DNA from 4 places in the Ruegeria sp. N7 genome. Region 1 is predicted to be linked to each of the others. Evidence: riboswitches for the same ligand, from Rfam matches in the RefSeq annotation. Region 1 holds a riboswitch; each other region holds the start of a gene.
What was found. Region 1 has a riboswitch for cobalamin ahead of ACR0ES_RS08360 (ABC transporter substrate-binding protein). Riboswitches for the same ligand answer to the same signal wherever they lie in the genome.

Region 1 (6,010 bases):
CTGCGCTGACGACACTGATATCCTGTACGACCAGAAGCGATCGGAATCCGTCAGTCCAGATGATAGGACAGAAATCGTTCTGTCCCGCCGGCACTATACCCCCACTGTGCTTTGACACCGAAAACTTCTGAAACGGTTTCCAAAGACAGGGCATGTTCGGGCGGGCCAAGAGAGACCAGCCGCCCTTTTGACAAAACAGCCACCCGGTCACAGGCCATCGCCTGATTCAGATCGTGCAGCGCCATCACTGTCGTCACTTTTAGAATTCGAACACAGTTCAGGATCGACAGTTGGTGATGAATGTCCAGATGGTTGGTCGGTTCGTCCAAAAGCAAGAGTCCCGGTTGCTGAGCCAAAGCGCGTGCGATGTGCAGTCGCTGGCGCTCTCCTCCCGACAATGTCGCCCATTCTCTGTGTGCCATATCGGCCATTTCCACGGTTTGCAGGGCTTTGTCGACTTGCCAGGTGTCCTCGGCGCGCCACGGCCGTAAGGCCGACAGCCAGGGCGTGCGGCCCAGTTCGACCACGGATCGTGCAGTCACGCGTTCGGCCGTATCAGCCTGTTGTTCAACGATGGCAATCCGTTGGGCAATTTGTCTGCGCGACAAATGCGAAACGGGATGACCCGCTATGACGACTTTTCCTGAAACCGGACGTACCAACCCCGCCAGCAGGCGCATCAGCGTTGATTTTCCCGAACCGTTAGGTCCGACCAAAGCAAGTGTTTCGCCGGGCTCCACGACAAAGGATACGTCTGACAGCAAAGTCTTGCCGCGAACGGAATATGTCAGGTTTTGCGCCTCGATCTTCATCGGGCGCTCCTCTGGCCGCGCACCAAAATTACGGCAAAGGCAGGCGCACCGATCAGAGCGGTGACCACCCCAATCGGCAGAACCTGACCCGGGATGATGATGCGCGACACGATATCTGCGCCGATCAGGAAGACCGCTCCGATCAAGGCGGAGGTTGGGATAAGCCTGCGATGCCCCGGTCCCACAAGGAACCGGGCAGCATGAGGGATGACCAGCCCGACAAAGCCAATGGATCCGACGATAGAAACCATGACAGCTGTCGTGAGCGCGGTCGCAAAGATCAGGGTTGCCTGCACCCGACGTACCGATATGCCCAGCGAGGCCGCTGAATCAGAGCCGAAAATAAAGGCGTCCAGTGCTCTGGCGTGAAAGCGGCAAATGAGCCAACCGACAAGGGCCACCGGAATGGCCAGATACACATCCGGCCAGCGCACGCCGCTGAGGTTTCCCATCAGCCAGAACATGATCCCGCGCGCCTGATCGGCATTGGCGGATTTGGCGATGATGAAGGCCGTCAGCGCATTGAACAACTGAGACCCGGCAATTCCCGCCAGGACGATCTGTGCCGTCGCAACCCGTCCGCCCCCTGCGCCAGCGGCTCGGGCCAGCAACGCGACAAAACCAAAAGCCAAAAGCGCGCCATTGAACGCGCCAAAAGACAGCGACAAAGCCCCCCCACCCAAACCAGCGATGGTTACAGCCACGGCACCCGTCGAGGCCCCGGCAGAAATGCCCAAAATGTAAGGGTCGGCCAACGGGTTTCGCAGCAAAGCCTGCAACACGACCCCTGCGACAGCCAGACCGGCACCGCAGGACGCAGCGACCAGAGCGCGAGGAATCCGGTAGCTCCAGATAATACCCTGATCAATTGGGTCGACAGGAAAGTCCGCTCCGGCCAGCTTGTTGGCCAGAACGGAGAGAACCAAATCGGGCGACAGAGAGGTTTCCCCGATCATCGCGCCCGCAAGAACCGCCGCAATCAACAATGGCACGGTAAGGCACGCAGCCTTGAAACCCTGCCGTAAGATTGCGGCGACCTCGTTCACAGGTTGTTTCCGATGGTATCCAGCTTCTCGGCCAGATCCTCCAGCGCCGGGATTGCGCGGATGGTGGCGTCCATGGCCTGCGCATCCATAATGACGATCCGGTCATTCTTGACCGCATCCATCTGGCTGGTCACCGGATCAGTGCGCAGGAACTCCAGCTTTTTCAGGTAGTCGTCCGCAGCAAAGCGACGGCGGTCCATCTTGGCGATAACAATCACCGTCGGATTGGCCTTGGCAATGGTTTCCCAGCCCACTGTTGGCCATTCTTCATCCGTCTCGACGACGTTGCGGATACCCAATTTACTCATCATGTATCCCGGTGCGCCTTTCTGTCCGGCCACAAACGGGTCGCTTTCCATTTCAGGAGAGGAAAACCAGAATACGGCTGACACATCGTCCAGCTTCACGGTTTGCGCCTTGGCGACGGCTGCGGCTTCGCGGGCCTTGTACTCGGCAACCAGGTCCGTGCCGCGTTCGGATACATCAAAGGCTGCCGCCAGTTCTTCGATACCCTGATACAGCGTATCGGTCGAGAACGCTTGCAGGCGGGTGCCATCGCCGCCGACTGTATTGTCTTTGCCGATGCAATCTGCAGGCATTACGTACGTTGGAATGCCCAGTTCGTGAAATTGCTCACGCGTGGCGACGATGCCCTCGGGTCCGACATGCCACTCATATTGCGCTGCGACCAGTCCCGGCCGCTTGGCAACAACGCTTTCAAAGCTGGGATCATTGTCTGCCAGACGCTCTACCTTGGCATTCACCTCGGCATATTCAGGCAGCACCTCGTTGAACCAGACCGAGGTTCCAAGAACCTGCTCGCCCAGACCCAGCGCATAAAGCACCTCGGTCGCGGCTTGGCCGACCGTGACTGACGACGTCACTGGCGCGTCAAACGTGACCGAGTGACCGCAGTTTTCGATAGTTAGGGGAAAGTTTCCTTCGGCGGCAGCGCTGGTAGCCAGCAAGGAAAGGCCAATCAGGCCAGTGCGTAGAAACATGACAATCGATCTCCATGTGTCAATGACCAGAGAACGGGTGAATGGGCATTTACCGAAGCAACAGACGCTTTACTGCCTGCCGTGAGCGCAGGGTAGAAAATAGACCGCCCGGCGCGTTTCTTCGGCAACCTCCCCGGACAACCCCGCCCGGTGTGTTTCGGTTTCATACCGGCAGGTCTCCTGACTGACGGGTCTTTGTCTGTCCTGTCTTCCCAGACCAAAATGGCCCAGTGACGGAAATGGACAGCGCTCGCCGCCTACAGTTGCGGGGGCAGTTCCGGTTGGCACCAAAAGGCACCTCGGATTCCCTCTTAGCCACATCGGGACCGGTAAAACGCGGGTACCTTAACACTTACCCTGCGGCAAGAAAAAACTCCGGGGTCTTTCCTATTTTCTCGCAAGAGCATGCACCTGCGCGTCTCAACATGGCGCTGATATCAGAAAAGCCGCTGAGAACGCGCCAAAATCCGGACCTAGATTCATAGTGTGTGATATTAGGTGCAAATTGAGCATAAGCGTGCACGAATCAGTATTTTCTCGCATAGGTTGTGCAAAAAAATCTCTTAAAAACAATAGCTTAAAGAGCGACAAATTTGATGAAACACCATAACTGTGCAACGCGTGAAGCATAAGCGTGCAAGACCAAAATCAGGAGGCATAAGCGTGCAAAAGTAGAACAAAGACCAAGACCACTAGAAGTGCCGGCCCATGCCGCAAATATTGAAACAACACTAGTCCATCGCAAATTTGACGGGCTTCGGCGAGCATCGCACCTCGAAGACTTTTTCGAGAGCTACCCACTGCACCGAAATCGGATGTTGAGATGGCTCGGGTCAACTTCCGCTTTATCGGGCAAAGCTTCGCTTCTCTGCCGCGCAGCATCCCGACTGTACTACGTCAGCGATGCGCAGAAAGCAGACTTTGCAAAGTCCGGTTGACCACATTGTCCACCAAAGGCGACAGTTCTGCTTCGCGACTGGGCTATACATAGCCCTCAAAGCGTATTGTTTGCGGGACTTCAGTTGCACCGTTTTCCTGAGCGAGTAGGGCGCGTGCTGACGAAAAGGTAGCAAGCGCAAAAAGAACAAGAAGGGCCTTTATCATCGTAGCGCCTCGGATCCGGGTTTTGAACTTGGGCCGGGGTTCACAAATGATCGCCCCGGCCAGCGTCAGGGCAAACGAGGTAGTTCTTGCCCTGAAACATCGTACTTTCGCCTAATTTAGAAGATCACCGACGATGCCGACGGCATCGACCACGGTAGACAGGTCATTCGTAACTTCGAGGACTTCGTCATCGACCAGAATGTAGCGGTTTCCTTTGCCCGGCTCCCCAAGCTTCCATTTGGAAAGGTCCCCAATATCCTCGAACTCCAGGTCAGATGGGAGCTTGGCACCGCGCGTGTAGCGCTTGATCTGTCCAGGTGGTACAGCTTTTGGGCCTTTGCCGGGTTTGTCTTCTATCTGAATGCTGACATCACCGTTCTTGCCCCCCTTGTTCGGCTTTTTACCCTTGTTGTCTTTGGCATGGGCATCGCTGCCTCCAAGGATGAAAAACACAACTGCTAAGGCTGCAAGAATTCCGTATGCAATCTTCATAGATTGTTCCTTTGCTTCCCAACTTCATTCGACCGGCGTTGAAAATTCCGGCACGCGCTTGATCTCTCTTAGTTGCCCTTTGGCACACCCCTTAGTGACTGCCTTCACCCCGCATTAGAAAACGATCCGGGTTCTTAGACCGAACAGGGTAATCCGGTCCTGATCGGGATTTAGAAGCGGGTCGGAAATGAATTGTACCGATGGCGTGATCTGCAGTCCGGGTGAGATTGAAAAGCGGTAGAAAGCTTCAAGCGTGAACTGATCGCCATCTATGCCTCTTGCTTCGGCCCAGTTTAGGCCCAGACCGGCCAAATCGGTGTTGCGACCATAGTAACCGAGACCGGCAGAAATCGACCGTTCATAAAGCGCTGCGGTTCCCTTCGAGGCCCCTGCACGGAAGAACGGCATCCATTTATTGTCAACAAACCATGCGGCGGAAAACGCTGCGCCGTAATCTTCTGCTCGACTGCCATCGTCAGCCGCATCCGCATGCCAGAGGGTCAGATGGATATTGTCGAAGTAGATGCGATCAAAGCCGGACGTGTACCCAAGTTCGAGCGACTTGAAGAGATTGCCGTCGCTAAACACATCAAAGTTTGGATCGGACGGGTCGGCGTTTGCGTCTGATACGCTGGCAACGGCGTAGAGGTTCTCGCTCAGCTTTACCCCGCCGGCAATACCAAGGCCTTGGTTGGGCGTGTTGATTGTCGGGTTGGTATTGAAAGACAGGTTTTGAAAACCACTGTAGGGGCTTACCAACCCGTAGATATCCACAAAGTCCGTTACATCAATCTGGCCGACTTGCAGCGCCCACGACCCATTCTCAGCCCTTTGGGTCCAGAACAAATTGGTCAGAAGCAAACCGTTGTCATTGAAGGCTGTTCCCGTGATTGAAAGGGCTCCGCCATCCAGCCCGAGAAATTGCGGAGCAACGTCAGTATAACTGTGCCTGTCTTCGATCTTGAATGTCAGAGACCCCCGTTCAGTTGCCTGCCAACTGCCGTAGAACCGCGCAATTCCGCTGGCTGCTTCGCCGGTTCCCAGATCAGCATCCGTGGTTTGGCCCAATGCCAGGTAGTCAATGTTGAACCGAAAACCACCCTCAGCCAGTCGGTCTTTCCACTGAAACCAACCCGGTGCGATGTTGCGTGGAAAATCGGAACGATATTGCGGATCGGTGAGCCCGTCTCCGGGCGCAAGATCGGCTTCGACTGAAGATGGCCCGGATAGTCCCTGAGCCGACGCTGCGCCAGCAAATGCAATGCTCAATGCGGCAACCAGAAGTCTTATCATTTTGACGCCTGTGCCCCACCGGTCTTGCGATTTCCTGCCGCGCGGATGCGATCAGCAGCACGCTGCTTCCATTCCAACCTGTCTGCCTCGGTTTCCAGAGTTTCGACACGTTCCGCCACTAGCTGGAAAGTCGCATTCATAGGCATGAGGCCATCCACAACCATCATATTATGAACGGAAGGATCGATAGTCAGCGTGCCTGTCAGCCGAACGGGTTCGTGGAAATAGCTAGGCGCCCAGTCCCCGTTCAACCGCACACGGA
Region 2 (6,010 bases), on a different contig from region 1:
TTCCTCGGCCAGTTTCACGCCTTGCGTGTAGGCTGCGCGGGTGGGCACAGACCGCGGGTCGGTGGTGAACAGGTTTCGCCCGGTCGGCAGCACGTCAGAGCGGCCCCGATAGGGCGAGCCGGACGGGCCAGCCTCGATCCGCTTGCCAGCCAACGCATTGATCAGTGCCTTGCGTTCGGCATGGGCGGATGGGGCTGGGTCGAAACTGCCGATCACATCCGGAACACGCCCATAGACGTGCAGCCCGTCGCCAAACTGGCTTTCTTTGATATCGCAGACAAAGCGGTCGATGCGCGTGATTGCTTCCGCGGTGCTGGTGGCCTGGTTCAGGCCCAGATCGTGCTCCAGCCCAATGGCTTGCGCCTCATCCCGGATATCTTCCTGCAACCGGTCACGGCGTCTGGGGTCAAGGCCGTCCGCGTTTGAGAACTCGTCCAGCAGGGCTTCCAGTCGCACCATCCGGTCAGGCGTTCCGCTTTCTTTCATGGGGGGCGGGATGTGGCCCAGGGTCACCGCGCCGATCCGGCGCTTGGCCTGCGCGGCCTCACCTGGGTCGTTGACGATGAACGGGTAGATCACCGGCAGGTCACGGATCAGCGCCTCGGGCCAGCAGTCTGCTGATAGGGCGACCGATTTGCCGGGCAGCCATTCCAGTGTGCCATGCGCACCGATATGGATCAGCGCGTCCGCGCCAAGACCTTTGCGCAGCCACAAATAGAAGGCGACATAGCTATGGCGCGGGGTACGCGAAAGGTCGTGATAGTCGTCATCACGCAGTTCGGGTGTTCCGCGCTCTGGTTGCAGTGCGACCAGCGCCTTGCCGCGTCGCAAAGCCGTGAAGTGAAACGCACCCTGAGTGAAAGTTGGGTCTTGCTCAGGATTGCCCCATACGGTGTGCAGATCGGTGCGCAGGGTTTGGGGCAATTCAGCGAGTGCGCTCAGATAATCCTCAAGCGGCCACGATATCCGGGCGTCCAAGAGTGCGTCGGCAACCGGATCGCCAGCCGCGATGTCGTAGCCTTCACCGCAAAGATCAGACAGCATCGCCTCAGCCGAGGCCAGCGCGTCGAGACCAACCGCATGGGCCATTTGCCAGTCTTTGCCGGGATATGTGGACAGTACCAACGCGGGGATCTGGTCTGCCTTGGGTTTGTCATTCAGGGCAAGCCAGCCCGATACCCGATCGATGATCGCCTCGATCCGGTCCGACTCGGCCCGATGCGCAAAACGCGAGTATTCCAAATGCGGATCGCGCTTGCCCGGTTCTTTGAAAGAGACAACGCCTGCCGATATTCGCCCGTCCACTTCGGGCAATACCACATGCATGGCGAGGTCGGCGGGTGACAGGCCGCGTTCGGCCTCCGCCCAGGCCTTGCGTCGCGAGGTGGCGAGAGCGACCTGAAACACCGGCACATCCGCTGCGTCCAGAGGCGACGTGCCGGACGCGCCCTTGCCCGAGAATGAAGTGGCGTTGATGATCGCCGACGGTCGCAAGGCGACGACCTGTTCCCTGAGCCAGTCGGCAGCGGCTGGGGTCTTGAGCGACGGGGCAAACAGACCCACCGCCTGAAGCCCGCGGGCGCGCAGGCTGCGGATCAGGGCCGCGACCGGGGCGGTGTCTGCGGATGTCAGATACGCGCGATAAAAGGTGACAAGGATGCGTTTCGTATCGCTCTGGAATGCGGAACCCACCGGGACGACACCCTGATCTGGACACCACGCACCGCATTCGGGCAGGGTTTTCGCGCCCATCACTGGCCCGGCATAAAGCCCTGCTGCCAAGGCCATCTGGGCCAATGCGGCCTGCGCGGCGACTTCGCCGCCGGTGTCACACAGATGTGCCAGCCGCCTCAGGGTCGAGAGGGGCAGGGTCGAATACTCATCCAACCGAGTGTCTTCACGCCCATCCGCCGGTAAAACGGCTAACGCGATGCCTTTGGCTTGCGCCAGTGCCAGAACCTGTTGCAGCCCGTAAGACCAATAGGGCACGCCACCTATCAGACGGATCAGGATGCCCTTTGCGCCCTCAAGTGTCTGTTCGACATAGGTATCGACGGACAGAGGGTGCTTCAGCGCCGCAAGATTGGCCAGCCGCATCGTGGGCATCCGCCCCTCAGGCCCGCCGCCGCGATGCCAGCCCGCCGCGAAAGCGCCCAGGTCACTGTCGGAAAAGGACAGCACAACCAGATCACCCGGGCTTTGGCCCAGATCGGTTGGGGTCTCGGTTTCCTCGAGCCCGTGGCTTTCGCGAAAGACGACGTGCATGACTTACTCGGCAACCTCGGTCACACCCACGAGGATATCACGGATTTCGGCTTCTTTGATGTCGTCATGCTCGGCAATCACGACCAGGCGCGAGCGGCGCTCTTCACCGGGCTCCCACGGGCGGTCGTATTGGTGACGAACCCGCGCGCCGACAGCCTGAACCAGCAGGCGCATCGGTTTGCCAGCGACGGCGGCATAGCCTTTGACGCGCAGGATATTCAGCTCAGTCGCAAGACGTTCGATTCTGGCTACCAGTTCCGCAGGGTCGGTCTGTTCCGGCAACTCGACGATGATGCTCTCGAAATCGTCATGCTCATGATCGTGATGGCCATCGTGATGTGACGGGCGCGCGTCCATGTCATCTTCGGCGGCAGCCTCAAGGCCAAGCACGACACGTACGTCGACGACACCCTCTGCAACCTCGACGACGGGAAGCGGGCGCGGCGCCTCGGTGGCGATGATCTGTTTGGCTTTCGCGACACCTTCGGGACCTGCCAGATCGGGCTTGGTCAGCAGGATGATATCCGCGCACGAGATTTGATCTTCGAACACCTCGGACAAGGGTGTTTCGTGATCGATCGAGTCATCAGCCAGCCGTTGGGCATCCACCGCTTCAACGTTCGGAGCAAAGCGACCGGCGGCCACAGCCTCGGCATCGGCCAGCGCAATCACGCCATCAACGGTGATTTTCGAACGGATATCAGGCCAATCAAATGCTTTCAGCAGCGGTTTGGGTAGTGCAAGGCCGGATGTTTCGATCAGGATGTGATCCGGGCGCGGTTCCAGCGCCATCAGCGCCTCGATGGTCGGGATGAAGTCATCGGCCACGGTGCAGCAAATGCAGCCGTTTGCCAGTTCCATGATGTTTTCCGCAGGGCAATCCGGTATCGCGCAGGATTTCAGAATGTCGCCATCAACACCCACATCGCCAAACTCGTTAACAACAATCGCAAGACGCTTTCCCTGCGGGTTCTGCATCAGATGGCGCACCAGCGTGGTTTTGCCCGAGCCCAGAAAGCCGGTGATCACGGTGACGGGAAGTTTTTCTAGGTTCGACATGATCTCAGCCTCCAATCGGGGGAATGCGCGAGGCGCAGTTTTTGCGGAAATGTTCAGGACGGTCGCGCCACTTCACCAGACCATCGTCTGTGGCCAGATACTTGGTCACACCATCGATGATGACATCGACGTGATCGACTTCGTTCAGGTTCTCGTAAACAAAGGTCCAGCGATCCGGCCCGCCCCGAAGAACGATGGAACAGCCCTGATCGCAGTTCGAAAGGCATTCGACAGGTTTCAGAATGATGCCATCTGGCAGGGCAGCCTGTTCCAAGGCCTTGTGCAACAATGTGCCGGGACGCTCAGCATCATCCTCGAAGGGCAGACCCCGGCGGCAAGTCGTGCAGACCAGTAATTCTACCGGTGCGGTCTCGGTCATGTCTCTCATCCCCCCAAATCCTCTTCGCGGGGGACGGGGTTTCATGCGGGCACCACGTCTGCACATGGACCCGACACCGGAACACCCCGCCCGGTTTCAACTTCGGGTGTTGGCAGGTCTCCCGGCTTGCGGATGCCAGAGCGGTCGCTCTGTCGGATGTCCCGCCTTCCCGGCACAGGCCAGTGGCATTGGGCATCCTCTCCGGTCACGGTCGCGGGGGCGGCTGCGTTTGGCGGATGAACCGTTGACGCATTCCCTTTTCATCGGCTGTCGCCGACACCAACGACAGGGACATGCGGCACCGCTGACCCGCTTGTCAAGCGGTTCGCGCGCAACAAATAAGCCAAGGTGAAAAAAGCGACCTGTAGGCGTCGTTCGGCGGCATGAAGAACGTGTTCGGTATATGGTCGCATGACGGGAAAACGACGAACTTGGAGATGCGTCATATGAAAGTGGGATTTATCGGTCTGGGTAACGTAGGCGGCAAGCTTTCGGGATCCCTTTTGCGCAACGGCATTGATCTGACTGTGCATGACCTGAACGCGGATCTGGTGGCCGAGTTTGTCGCCAAAGGCGCAAAGGCGGCAGAAGGGCCCGCCCAGTTGATGCGCGATTGCGATGCGGTGATCACCTGTCTGCCGTCTCCGGCAGCATCGGACGCAGTCATGCAGGAGATGTTGCCCGAAGTGGGCCCCGGCAAGATCTGGATGGAGATGTCGACCACGGACGAGGCCGAAGTCAAACACCTGGGTGCCGAAGTCATATCGCGCGGCGGTGCGGCCGTCGATTGCCCGGTTTCTGGCGGGTGCCACCGTGCCGCGACGGGCAATATCTCGATCTTTGCGGGCTGCGACCGGGAAACGTTTGAACGAATTCTGCCGTTCCTGACGACAATGGGCCGCCGGGTTTTGCACACCGGTGAACTGGGCTCGGCGTCGGTGCTGAAAGTGATGACCAACTATCTTGCCACCGCCAACCTGATCACCTGCGCCGAAGCACTGGTTACGGCAAAGGCTGCGGGGATGGATCTGAACACGACCTATGAGGCGATCAAAATCTCGTCCGGCACGTCCTTCGTGCACGAAACCGAAAGTCAGGTCATCCTGAACGGGTCGCGCGATATTTCCTTCACCATGGATCTGGTGAAGAAGGATATCGGTCTGTTTCAGGAGGTCGCCGACCGCGCCGGGGTGCCGCTGGAAATAAACCCGGTGATGATCAGCATCTTTAACGATGGTATCGCGCGCTATGGCGAACGCGAGCTTTCACCAAATATTATCAAACGGCTGGAAGAGGCAACCGGCCTGGATATCACCGCCCCGGGCTTTCCAGCCGAAATGACGGATGATGAGCCGGAAGAGCCGGGATACGAGGTTGTGCCACAAGGGCGCGCCTGAACGTAAAGCATATACCAGACAAAATCGCGCCCCGTGAACGAGCAGGGGTAGGCAGGAGTTCCGAAAAACACGCAATATCTGGCCCGCAATTCGACAGAATCGCGGGCCATGAACGTCTGAAAATACCAAGCGTCGCACGCGCGTACTGCGGGGTTAAGTCAGCGATTAGGATGTGGTTGGAGGCGAGTACCGGATTATAAGATGAAAGTAAAAACTTAATAAAAATAATAAGTTAAGTTATTGATATCCTCCTGATTATCCGCCTTGTATCCTCCCTTTTGTATTTTGTTAACGAGTGTTCAGTTTTGTAAAGCTGACTTCCTCGATCCATCCTAGATGCAGTGGGTCTTCTACATTCTAATCATCACACCATATCTTAGAGCTTTCTCTTGTGCGTAAACACCATCGATAGCAGGATTGGATTTAGGTAATTGTTTTCAACAAGATTTGAGGCGGCAAAGGGTGGCAAATAATAATGAGACACGACTGGAAAATACCATCTCTCGTAGATCAACTCGCGGAAACCAATATCCCACTTTTTGAGGGGCAGGTTGTATTTGTAGTGGGCGCAAACGGGTCAGGGAAGTCTGCACTAATTACGCAGTTGTATCAGACAGCGGGTGCGCCGTCCGTAGTTAAGATAGCAGCCCACCGACAGTCTTGGTTGAACTCAAGTTCTGTTGACGTAACCCCAAAAGCCAGAATGGAGCTTCAAAGCACTATCAACGCTCGAGACAAGCAAGACGAAGCACGTTGGAAAGATGATTACGCCTCTCATAGAACGCAGATTGCCTTGTTTGATCTGGCTAACGCTCAAAACTCTGTAGGTCGAGATGTTCTGGAACTCTTAAAAAGCGACCAATTTGAATCCGCAAAAATCTATGCCAAAAGGCCATCTCCTTTGGAGGCA
Region 3 (6,010 bases), on a different contig from region 1:
TGAGCCCGGATGGTGAATTCCCTTTGCTGACACCGGATAATCCGACCGGTTCATATGCCGTCGGAGATTGGGTCCTTGCAGACGCCGAAAACCGCGTGCGCCACCTTCTGGACCGGCGCAGCCTGCTGCAACGCAGAGCTGCCGGTACAGGCGCCGCAACCCAACTGATTGCGGCCAATGTCGATGTTTTGTTCATCGTCAGCTCGTGCAATGCGGACTTCAACCTGCCCCGACTGGAACGTTATCTGGTTCTTGCGCACCAGGCCGGATGTTATCCGGTTGTTGTCCTGACGAAAGCTGACCAGTCGGATGATCCCGGAAGTTTCTCGGGACAAGTGGAATCTCTGGACCCGTTTTTGACGGTTTTGACGATCAACGCTCGGGATCCGACAGATGTCGAAAAGGTTCTGGCATGGTGTCCCAAAGGCCAGACCGGCGCGCTGGTCGGGTCGTCGGGCGTGGGTAAAACGACGCTCAGCAACACCATGACAGATCAAAACCTCGCCACGTCTGGAATTCGCGAAGACGACGCACGGGGCAGGCACACGACAACCGTGCGTGCGTTGCACCCGATGAGAAACGGTGGATGGTTGATCGACACGCCCGGAATGCGCGCATTGCGCCTGCTGGACGCTCAGGACGGGATCGACGACGTATTCTCGGACATCACAGAGCTTGGCCAAAGCTGTCGCTTTTCGGATTGTCAGCACGAGACCGAGCCCGGCTGTGCCGTGCAGAACGCAATCGACGAAGGCGTGCTTGATCCGGCGCGGCTGGACCGTTGGCGCAAGCTGCGGCGTGAAGATCAGCGAAACTCGGAAACCGTTGCGCAATCGCGGGCGCGGGACAAGGCTTTTGGCAAGATGGTGCGCGGTGTCATGCAGGACAAGAAACTTCGCAAACGGCCATAGCTGCAAGGTGTTATGGAAAACCTGCGTCGCGTCTGATCAGGCGATCAGGCGCGGCCAGACCGCTGCATTGCGCCGGGCAAATGCTCCGATATGGCCTATTTCCGGCAGTCCGAATTCAGCAGGCTTCAGAAGGTGGCGTCTGGCCTCGGGGCCATACAAATCAGCAAGGCGCCAAACCGCCTCGGGCGGAGCCATCTGGTCATCTTCGAACGTGAACAGATCCACTGGTGTTCCAGAACTGCCCCAATGCGCATCAGGCAAATTCTGCCCGATCTCGGGAACGTAGCTAAGAGGGGCTGTACACCATTTGCGCCATTGCCAGTAGACCGAGGCGGGCAGGTCCGAACCAAACCCGATTGCTTTGCCGGGTAGATAGCCAAGTGCCCGCACCATCAGCGGTGCATGGCCATACCAGAACAGCCCTGCCAACCCCCGATAGGGCCATGGGTGATCTTTCAAAGTCACCAGTCCCGAACACACACCGATCATTCGGTCGATCTGGTCGATATCCGGCTGCACCGGCCCCAGCATCGCACCGACGGAATGGCCGATGGTCCACTGCTGCGCCTTTGGAAACCGCCTGCGCATTTCGGCCCGTGCCGCTGGCATGTCGATCAACGCCCAATCCGCCATTGTTGCAGTTGCGTCTTTCAGGCGGCCAACCAAAGAAAGCCCGTAGTCCCGATAGTCATAGGTCAGGCAAGCTATCCCCCGGTCGGCAGCCAGCCATCGCGCGAAGTGTTGATAATAGTCACGCGGCACACCCGTGGCACTGTTCAGCACGATAACCGTGTCCGGCTCACCCACTGGCCGGTACAGCCGCGCCGACAAGGTCACAGACCCGGACGGAAAGCGGAAATCTTCGATCAACACTGTCTGTTCCGTATCCAACATGATCCCCGGCTTTCGCTGAAAAAATCGGTTTGCCTGCCTTCGATGCCGACGACACTAAGCCGGAAGGTAAACCGCATCCAGCATGACCAAACGTCCGGCCTAAAGATCGGCTTGACTCGGAACGCGATCAGGCGCTAGCGGTTGTGTGATGGTTTCCGGCCCCCACAAGAGGTCGGGATGAAAAGGGAACACGGTGCGGTTTGTCTGGTCACACAGATATCAACCAAGTCCGCGACTGCCCCCGCAACTGTAAGCGGTAAGTAATGCCGAAATACCACTGGCCCACGGGCTGGGAAGGTCGGCAGAGCAATGACCCGCAAGTCAGGAGACCTGCCATCGGAACTGAAACCGAAACTCGGGCGGGGTGTCCGGGCAGGTCCTGACAGCGAGATGCTGTCCCACCTGCCCCAATATCCAGCCCACCACGCGCGGAGGGCGCAGGATGATCTGGAAGACAAAGTCACACGAATACAGCGCAACTGTGTGCCAGCGGACGGGCAATACCTGCCCGGCTTTGGCGCGACTGGCCCGCTCGATTTCCGAAGCCATGGCGCAGGCGGTTTCGGCCACCAGCGAAGATTTCGAATTTGAAGGCAACAGCGCGCTGTCACATTGCGCGGAAGGGTGCATGGCAACGATCCGAGCGCGATCCGACAGCGTTCGCGTTTTCTGCGGGGCGCACCCTGATACGGCAATTCGGGACCTTGATGCCTATGCCGATTTGATCTTCGGACCTACATTCAGCACGCTGCCCTCGGGCATTGTCGCGAACCCGCCTTGCGCCATGATCGAGGTTTCAACGATCCGGCCCCGGAAAACCGGCTACGCACCCCAGCAGCTGTCAGCTTGATCCCACTTCCACCTGTGCCGGGGTGATCCGGGACGCCCAGGCCAGCTGCGCATCGGTTTCGACAGCGCAGGGGCGCACGGCCCGCAGGCGGTCCAGTGCGTCGCTGGCGCGTTCACCGCATTCAACCATCAGTCGCAGAACAATCATCCCGGATCTGCCGCACCCCCCACGGCAATGCACAAGAACCCGGCCACCGCCCGACAGCGCATGTCGGGCCGTGGCGCTGACCTCTGGCCAGGCCTTCTGAACCGCCTGCGTCGGTGCTCCAAAATCTTCGATCGGCAGGTGAACCCACCGGCTGGCACGGCTTTGGATGTCGCTGCCAAAGTGCTGCGCGCCATCCTGAAGCATTTCAACATCCGTCGTCATTGAAATCACAAGGCCCGGTTTCCAAGCCGCAATCATATCCAGATCGCCGACGTAATCCCCGCCACGCCCGGGCATTGAAGTAAGGGCAAGCGTTCCGCCTCCGACCTGCAGAGCAAAAATGACCAGCTGCGACATGAAGTGCGTCCTCCCCCAAGGTACTCTTTAAGAAATGAGTCATTAAATCCGCTGGACCAGTTTAGTTGGAAACCAGCCCGTTTCTGAAACAAAAAATCATCGCGCCCCACAGTGGACGCGGACTGCCGCCGCCACTACGCTGTGCCGAAGCACCGAATCCGAGCGAGAAGACATGACAGACACGCCCAGCCCCGCCTATCAGGTTCTCGCCCGCAAATACCGCCCGGAAACCTTTGCCGACCTGGTGGGTCAAGATGCTATGGTGCGCACCCTAAAAAACGCCTTCGAGGCCGACCGGATTGCGCAGGCCTTTATCATGACCGGCATTCGCGGAACGGGAAAAACCACCACGGCGCGGATCATCGCCAAAGGCATGAACTGCATCGGGCCGGATGGAACCGGAGGGCCGACAACCGAGCCTTGCGGTCAGTGCGAGCATTGCGTCGCAATCATGGAAGGTCGCCATGTCGATGTGATGGAAATGGATGCGGCCAGCCGTACCGGCGTCAACGATATCCGCGAGATCATCGACAGTGTCCGCTATCGCGCCGCCAGTGCACGCTACAAGATCTACATCATCGACGAGGTTCACATGCTCTCGACCAGCGCATTCAACGCGCTGCTCAAGACGCTCGAGGAACCGCCCGCACATGTGAAATTCATCTTCGCGACCACCGAGATTCGCAAAGTGCCGGTCACGGTTCTGTCGCGGTGTCAGCGCTTTGACCTGCGCCGGATCGAGCCCGAAGACATGATCAGCCTGCTGCGCAAGATCGCCGGGGCGGAGAGCGCGCAGATCGCCGACGATGCGCTGGCGTTGATCACCCGCGCCGCAGAAGGATCGGCCCGCGACGCGACCTCACTGCTGGATCAGGCAATCTCGCACGGAGCCGGTGAGACGACGGCGGATCAGGTCCGTGCGATGCTGGGTCTGGCCGATCGTGGACGGGTTCTGGACCTGATGGACATGATCCTGCGTGGTGACGCGGCAGGGGCGCTCGCTGAACTGAGTGGTCAATATGCGGAAGGTGCAGATCCTCTGGCCGTGCTGCGCGATCTGGCCGAAATCACGCATTGGGTGTCTGTCGTAAAGATCACACCTGACGCGGCCGAAGACCCGACAGTTTCCCCCGACGAACGCACACGGGGCCAGCACATGGCCGAGGCCTTGCCGATGCGGGTTCTGACCCGGATGTGGCAAATGCTGCTGAAGGCGCTGGAGGAAGTCTCTGCCGCGCCCAACGCGATGATGGCCGCCGAAATGGCTGTTATCCGACTGACGCATGTCGCCGATTTGCCCAGCCCCGAAGAGCTGATCAAACGGCTGCAAGACGCCCCACCTTCGCCACCCGGCGGGCCGGGCGGGGGCATGTCACCGTCCCGGCAGGCCCCGGTGGCAACGCAATCCAACGCGACCCCGCCGCCTGCCTATACATCGCCCCCGCGCGGCGCGGGTGGTGCACCGGTTGCCGCGCTGGCGCAGGATGCACAGACGGCCCTGGCCCGCTATCCAACCTTCGGGCATGTGGTGGAACTGATCCGCACAAACCGCGATGTGAAACTGCTTGTCGAGGTGGAAAGCGGCGTGCGCCTTGTGTCGTACCAGCCTGGCCGGATCGAATTCACCCAGACACCTCAGGCACCGTCGGATCTGGCGTCGCGATTGGGCTCTGCCCTGCAACGCTGGACCGGCAATCGGTGGGCCGTCTCCATTGTCTCGGACGGGGATGCCGCGACCATCGCGGAAGTGCGGGACCGGGCCGAACTGGCCCTGAAAGCCGAGGCCGAAGAACACCCGCTGGTTCAGGCCGTGCTGACGCAATTCCCCAAGGCAAAGATCATTCGGATCGAAACACCTGAACAGCGCGCCGCCAAGGTTGAGACCGAGGCCCTTCCCGAAGTCGAAGAGGAATGGGACCCGTTCGAAGAGGACTAGCCCCTGAGCCCGCGGGTCCAAGTTTCAAGAAACCGGCATACTCACCCCCTTTCACGATGCACCTGAAGGAGGGAATGCGGGCACATAAATGATCGGTCGGCGCCGCTCTGATCTGGACAGGCGGGAGACCTCTTGTGCCACCTGCCTGCGGTCCGTATTTAGAACCAAACAGAAACACAGGAGACGACTGATGCTGAAAGGACTCGGCGGGCTTGGCGGACTGGGCGACATGGCCAAGATGATGAAATCCGCACAAGACCTGCAAACCAAGATGACCGAAATGCAGGAAGAGCTGAACAACATGATGGTTGTCGGCGAATCCGGTGCAGGGCTGGTCAAGGCAACGGCCACAGCCAAGGGTGAACTCAAGGGGCTGGACATCGACCCGTCGATCTTCAACGGCGACGACAAGGAAGTGGTCGAAGACCTGATCCTGGCCGCCATCAAGGACGCTCAGGCCAAAGCCGCCGAACGTTCACAGGAAGAGATGGGCAAGCTGACCGAAAGCATGGGCTTGCCCAAAGACATCAAGCTACCGTTCTGAGCTTCATCTTTTCCCAAATACTCCCGCCGGAGGCTCCCTCCGGCGCAAAGCAGGACAGGCCATGGGCACGAACAGCGAAATCGACAATCTGATCGACCTGATGGCCAAACTGCCGGGGTTGGGCCCGCGCTCGGCCCGCCGCGCGGTGCTGCACCTGATCCGCAAACGCGCTCTGCTGCTGACACCCCTGTCAGACGCCATGCAGCAAGTGGCCGTCACCGCCCGCGAATGCCTGAATTGCGGCAATGTGGGCACCACGGATATCTGTGACATATGCAATAGCGAGGCCCGAGCGACCGGCGAACTCTGCGTGGTCGAGGACGTCGCCGACCTTTGGGCGATGGAACGGTCAGGGGTCTTCAAAGGCCGCT
Region 4 (6,010 bases), on a different contig from region 1:
TTCATCGCATCAAGTATGCGTTCGGATCTTTCGATCGCGCGCACCAGCATCATGCCAACGAGATAGCCAAAGCTGCGATAGGTGTGCCAGTTTGTTGCCGGGCGAAAGCCGCGCACTTTCATAGCCGCGCGCAGGCGCAGGTATTCTTCCCGCAGAACCTCGATATAGCGGATGGTGAACATCAGAAGGTGAACCAGCTTTTCGGGGCAGCGTAGGCGGTGCAAGGCGTGGCCAAGCGTAACCGGCTCCATCGTGCCGACCAGCACCATAAGGGACAGGATGACCGCGTTGGCCGTCAAGGCGATCTCGACCGCTTTCCAGAAACCCTGCCAGCTTGCAGGAAACCCCCAGAGCGTAAACATCGGGTCGCCGGGCATGGAGAATGGCAACAACACCAGCATGAACAGGATGAACCCGTCCATCATGGCCATGCGTTTCAATGTCTTCCGCCAGGGCAGACGCGACGCGGCAAGAAGCGAAAGGGACACCGCCAGAGCCGCGCACAGCGCTGTCAGCGAGGACACCGCCACTGTCACCACCGCGAAGACAACCGCCATAACGATCCGCATCCTAGGATCAAGCGGGTTGATCGCGCCGCGCCGCTGCGCGCCCGCTTTGACCAGCGTGTTTTCCTGTTGCCCCAGAACGTGCGCCATCAAGCCGCCAGCTTGCGGCGTGCCGCAAAGTAAAAGCCCAGACCAAACAGACCGACGATATATCCGATCCCACCCAGAACAGTTTGCAGGTCATTTTGTTCGCGGTATGCCGCTATTTCCCGACGCAGCGGGCGCAGCTCATCCCGAACGGCCCTGGCAATGACCTGTTGTTGTTCTGTGCTGAACACCGCCACTGTCTGGGCAGGTGCGTTTGTTGGCGGGGTGTCGGGTTCCGCTTCAACGCCCATGATCCGGGCGACATCCGCAGCGGGCATGGTGACCTCGGCCACATGTCCGGCACCAAGGTTTGCAAAGAATGTATGGGCCACCGGCGCGTTTGGCGTGTAGATAAAAAACCCGTCTGCATCTGTTACGATACGGCCCAGCTCGGCTCCGTCCGGGCCGTTGACGATGACCTCGGTATCGCTTGCCATGTCGCCGTTGGAAAAGCCGATTTCGCCTTCGATGGCGTCACCGGATTTAAACACTCCGGCTATGACCTTATGCGCCAAGGCAGGTAGGGGTGCGCAGCACAGCGCCAGAATGATTGCCAGATACCTCATGCGACCGCTCGTTTGACAAACAGCTCGGGCTTGACCTTGCGCGCCAGCAAAACCGCGAACCCAGTCAGGATCGCCTCGATCGCCATGACAGGAATATGTGCAAAGAAAACAAGCTTGGCCACTGGCAGGAATGCATCCCCGGACAGGGCCAGTGAAAACGCAACCATGCCGGTTGTGGCGGCGATGGCAAAGGCACCGCCGACCCCGCCCCATATCGCACCTTGCAGAGGTGAGCCATGGGCGATCAGGCGGCCAAAGATCAGCCCGGCCAAAACCGCGGGCAACGCGATGTTCAGGGTGTTGATCCCCAATACCGTCAACCCGCCAAAGCCAAAGAAGACGGCCTGCAGCAAAAGCCCGACGAACAAGGCCGGGAATGCGGCCCAGCCCAACAAAAGCCCGGCCATACCGTTGAGGATCAGATGCACTGACGAAGGGCCAATCGGCACATGGATCAGCGATGCCACGAAAAAGCTGGCAGACAGCACCCCCGCAGTGGGGATGCGATCAAGATCCAGCGACCTGAGGCCCATGGCAATCCCACCCGCCGCAGCGACGGCTCCGCCGATCACGACCGGGTTGGACAAGGCTCCGTCAACGATGTGCATCTACGGTTACTCCAAATCCCAGGCGCGGATCCAGATGACCGCGTCCTGACTGAGTTCTTTGCCGTTGTGTTCGGTCACGGGACCGGCGCCGAGTGCGGCAAATCCCCAATATCCGGCTTTTGGAACGCCAAACGTGAAATACCCGTTATCATCCGAAGTTGCGACCAATGCACCACCCGGCATCGGCGAGACCGACGGGGCGGAAGCGGCCGCGCTTTCCATGTTCGGTTCTGCGGCCATGTACTCGATCTCGATCTCGGCACCCGCAACCGGTTGGCCTTCGGCCATAACCCGACCTGTAAACGTCGAACCCGCGATGATGTTGGTTGGTTTGTTGAGCGGGATGATCTCAACCGGCAGGCCCACCGGGTTCATCCAGTCGGTCGGCAGTTCATTGCGGTTCATGAATGCCTTGGCGATCTGCTGGATATAGATATCCTCGGATTCCTCATAATAGGGCTGGGGAACAGTCACCAACACATAGTCGCCCGACCGTTTGACGGGAACATAACCCTTGAATGCCGCGCCTTCGTTTTCGCCGCCGGTGAAACGTACGGGTTCCAGGGTATCCAGCAGATCGGTTTTCTGACCGTTGTGGATCACGTAGAATTCCTGCGGCTTGTCCAGATCCATGACATGCCCGTTCGAGAACGGATGCCAAAAGATCAGCTTGACCGGAACATTCCCCGGTGCGTCGATCATGGTGTCAGCGGTGTATTCCAGCAGGAAATGCGCATTTGCCATCGCTGGAAGCGCCATCGCCACAGCGGCTGCGGAAAGCAGCTTGGTCATCAATAGTCGTCCTTGTCCCATCGCACCAACCCCGGTACGAGATGCGTTTTGACTGCGGGGACGTCCAAGCTAAGCTGCTTTTTCAAGCATCCTGCTCCGACGCACATCCCGTCGCCGATTAGGAGTGCCCTTGTCAAAGGCACATGTCCGGCAGGTATCCTGACTTGCGGGTCAAAGCGTTGGGCTGGCCTTCCCGGATTAACTCCAGTGGCACTTCAGCCCTGCTCGCCGCTTACAGTTGCGGGTGCAGTTGCGGAGTTGGGCCAAAGCCCGCACCGCATTCCCTATTGATTCCAGAGCACGCCCCGGAACCGGACATGCCGAGCGGCTTGCCAGACTTCTTCGGCATCCGTCAACGATCAATTGCGCTGGCTGTCAAAAAGTTTAGCGGGCAATGCCCTTTTTCCGGCGGATCCGCTTTGGATAAAGGTCGGGGTTTTTCGGGAATGAACTACCCTTCGAGCAGGTATCTTTCCGACAATGGCAAACTGGCCGCCCCCAATGAGCGGGCATCCGGGCCTGCCGTCCCCACCTGCACCAAGGGCCGTTCAAGCCCGGTCAGGTTCATGTCAGATAGTTTGACCTCGACCAATTCCACCAGCCGCGCCTTGATGCCTGCGGGCATCCAGCCATCAATCTTGACAGATTCGAAGTCGATCAGGCTGCAAGACGAGACGATGGCATGTGCGATCCCGTGCGCCGCTTGTTTCAGCCAGTTCTCAAGGTGGGTTTCCGGTAGGTCCCAATGCTGTGTCGTTTCCCAGATTGAGCCGGCTGTTTCGGCATTCCCACCAACTGCGCGCTCCAGCACATAAAGACTGGCGACATCTATCAATGGTTTCACTCCGCCTGCGTCGTCCGGCACGGGCAATGGGCCAAGCGCACCGGCGTTTCCCCGCCCCGAAAAGATCGAGCCGTTCAGAACCACCCCGCCCCCGATGAAGAAGCCCACATAAAAATACAGGAAATCTCGTGGGCCTTCCGCCGGGCCAAAGACCAGCTCGGCACCGCAGGCGGCCGTTGCGTCGTTCTGCAGGAATACCGGCAAGTCATAGCTTGCGGCCAGCGCGCCTTTCAGGTCCGCGTCACGCCACGGATCCATTTTCTCCTGCGGAACCTGCAATGTCTGCGCCCAGTCCCAAAGGTAGAACGGCATCGCAATCCCAAGACCCGCGATCCGGCTGCGCGCCTCGGGCGACAGTGACGCCATCACTTTGTCGAGGCTTTCTTTGGAAAAGCTCAATGTCGCCTCGGGCGTCGGAAAATCATAAGTCCGCCGCTCACGGTGCCTGACATTGCCAAGGAAATCCGTCAGCACCAATTCGGTACTGCGCCGCCCGACTTTGAGCCCAAAGAAATAAGCGCCATCCGGGTTCAGGCGCATGGGAACCGAGGGCTGTCCGACTTTTCCCCGGATCGGTTCGCCCCGCAGAAGCAGCCCATCGGTTTCCAACTGGCGCATGATGACCGAGACCGTCTGCGCCGACAGCCCGGTCATCCGCGCGATTTCAGATTTTGCGAGGGCCTGATGGCGCCGGACCAGTGACAGGACAAGCCGTTCATTTCGGGCCCGCATTCCACTTTGGTTGGTGCCGCGCATATCTGGCTCGCGTACGCCAGTGGTATTGTCCAAAGAGTTCATTGCAGACACGGCCATCCCCTTCATGACGACAATGTTGAAACCCTTCCTTTCTGTCAATAATAATTAAGAGTGATTTATTTATTGACTCGAAATTCGAATCTTGTGATGGTTTTCACGTTCGATCGGGCCGGTTTTCGCCCGATCAAACGTATGCCCGGACGGGCATTGGGAAAACTGGGAGGACTACCGATGAAACTTGCGAAACTTGCAGGCGCCACGGCGCTGGCGGTTACGGCCATGGCAAGCAGTGCAATGGCCGAAGGTGAAACCGTTTGCCTGATCACCAAGACGGATACCAACCCTTTCTTTGTTAAAATGAGAGAGGGTGCGACCGCCAAAGCCGAAGAGCTTGGCATGACGCTGAAGGCCTTTGCCGGCAAAGTCGACGGAGACCACGAAACTCAGGTTCAGGCCATTGAAACCTGCATTCTGGATGGCGCAAAGGGTATCCTGCTGACCGCGTCGGATACGTCGTCCATCGTTCCGGCGGTGCAGCAGGCCCGCGATGCCGGGCTGCTGGTGATTGCGCTGGACACCCCGCTTGAGCCTATCGACTCGGCCGACGCGACCTTTGCCACCGACAATTTCCTTGCGGGGCTTCTGATCGGACAATGGGCAAAAGCCACTCTGGGAGATGCGGCAAACGACGCCAAAATCGCCACGTTGGACCTTGCGGTCAGCCAGCCCACTGTGGACGTGCTTCGCAATCAGGGGTTCCTGCAGGGGTTCGGTGTTGATCTGGCCGATCCGAACGTGATCGGCGATGAAGACGACCCGCGTCTTGTTGGCAGCGATGTCACCGCTGGCAACGAAGAAGGCGGCCGCCGCGCGATGGAAAACCTGCTGGCCAAAGACCCGATGATCAACGTGGTGCATACCATCAACGAACCGGCGGCAGCGGGTGCTTACGAGGCGCTCAAGGCTATCGGGCGCGAAAATGACGTGCTGATCGTTTCCGTCGATGGCGGCTGCCCCGGCGTGCAGAACGTGGCGGACGGGGTCATCGGCGCAACATCCCAGCAATACCCGCTGCTGATGGCATCGCTGGGCGTTGAGGCTGTCAAGAAATGGGCGGACGAAGGGACGAAACCCGAGAACACACCCGGTAAGGACTTTTTTGACACTGGCGTGGCGCTTGTGACGGATAAGGCCGCCGACGGCGTCGAGTCCATCTCGGTTCAGGAAGGCATGGACCTCTGCTGGGGTTAAGCTGAACGTGTGGAAGGCCGCTGCGCGGCCTTCCACTTATCAAAACCACCCACACGCCCGAAACCTTGCTAAAGTCGTCATAAACCTGACGCTTTGGGGGAAGTTCCATGTCCGATTCTTCACGACAAGCCGACGATTTCGAAACCGCCGCAAAGGGCAGCCCAGAGCAAGTTGCCGAATTTGACGATCACCAACGCGGATTTGTCGGAACGGTTCAGCATTTTCTGCATGTGAACCCGTCGCTGGTCCCGCTGATCGTCCTTGTCGCTGCAATCGTCATCTTTGGTGTCTTGCTGGGCCCCAAGTTCTTTTCGCCCTTTGCGCTGACATTGATCCTGCAACAGGTTCAGATCGTCGGGATCGTGGCCGCGGCGCAGAGCCTTGTGATCCTGACCGCAGGCATCGACCTGAGTGTTGGGGCCATCATGGTGATGTCGTCGGTTGTGATGGGGCAATTCACTTTCCGCTATGGAATGCCGCCTTCGGTTGCGATTGTGTGCGGCCTTGCTGTTGGCTCGGCAATCGGGGCCTTGAACGGGT

Region 2: it holds a riboswitch for cobalamin, as region 1 does, so the genes downstream of both, ACR0ES_RS04265 (DUF1636 family protein) here and ACR0ES_RS08360 (ABC transporter substrate-binding protein) in region 1, are expected to answer to the same signal.
Region 3: it holds a riboswitch for cobalamin, as region 1 does, so the genes downstream of both, ACR0ES_RS17850 (hypothetical protein) here and ACR0ES_RS08360 (ABC transporter substrate-binding protein) in region 1, are expected to answer to the same signal.
Region 4: it holds a riboswitch for cobalamin, as region 1 does, so the genes downstream of both, ACR0ES_RS19040 (DUF4198 domain-containing protein) here and ACR0ES_RS08360 (ABC transporter substrate-binding protein) in region 1, are expected to answer to the same signal.

What each region holds. Positions count from the first base shown of each region.
Region 1 covers NZ_JBQFLR010000004.1:188,437-194,446, forward strand. The annotation lists partial or broken gene ACR0ES_RS08350 (ABC transporter ATP-binding protein) at 303-812, opposite strand; gene ACR0ES_RS08355 (FecCD family ABC transporter permease) at 809-1,840, opposite strand; gene ACR0ES_RS08360 (ABC transporter substrate-binding protein) at 1,855-2,859, opposite strand; cobalamin riboswitch at 3,013-3,205, opposite strand; gene ACR0ES_RS08365 (hypothetical protein) at 4,075-4,455, opposite strand; gene ACR0ES_RS08370 (carbohydrate porin) at 4,570-5,748, opposite strand; gene ACR0ES_RS08375 (DUF3299 domain-containing protein) at 5,745-6,010, opposite strand, start outside.
Region 2 covers NZ_JBQFLR010000001.1:853,958-859,967, reverse strand. The annotation lists gene cobN (cobaltochelatase subunit CobN) at 1-2,265, opposite strand, end outside; gene cobW (cobalamin biosynthesis protein CobW) at 2,269-3,324, opposite strand; gene ACR0ES_RS04265 (DUF1636 family protein) at 3,329-3,703, opposite strand; cobalamin riboswitch at 3,798-4,002, opposite strand; gene ACR0ES_RS04260 (NAD(P)-dependent oxidoreductase) at 4,087-5,100, shown strand; gene ACR0ES_RS04255 (AAA family ATPase) at 5,576-6,010, shown strand, end outside.
Region 3 covers NZ_JBQFLR010000021.1:6,872-12,881, reverse strand. The annotation lists gene rsgA (ribosome small subunit-dependent GTPase A) at 1-911, shown strand, start outside; gene ACR0ES_RS17855 (alpha/beta hydrolase family protein) at 948-1,805, opposite strand; cobalamin riboswitch at 1,939-2,157, shown strand; gene ACR0ES_RS17850 (hypothetical protein) at 2,248-2,655, shown strand; gene ACR0ES_RS17845 (protein-tyrosine phosphatase family protein) at 2,647-3,159, opposite strand; gene ACR0ES_RS17840 (DNA polymerase III subunit gamma/tau) at 3,332-5,095, shown strand; gene ACR0ES_RS17835 (YbaB/EbfC family nucleoid-associated protein) at 5,286-5,639, shown strand; gene recR (recombination mediator RecR) at 5,701-6,010, shown strand, end outside.
Region 4 covers NZ_JBQFLR010000026.1:13,121-19,130, reverse strand. The annotation lists gene cbiQ (cobalt ECF transporter T component CbiQ) at 1-656, opposite strand, end outside; gene ACR0ES_RS19050 (cobalt ABC transporter permease) at 656-1,219, opposite strand; gene cbiM (cobalt transporter CbiM) at 1,216-1,827, opposite strand; gene ACR0ES_RS19040 (DUF4198 domain-containing protein) at 1,834-2,619, opposite strand; cobalamin riboswitch at 2,752-2,950, opposite strand; gene ACR0ES_RS19035 (ROK family transcriptional regulator) at 3,071-4,261, opposite strand; gene ACR0ES_RS19030 (substrate-binding domain-containing protein) at 4,451-5,470, shown strand; gene ACR0ES_RS19025 (ABC transporter permease) at 5,578-6,010, shown strand, end outside.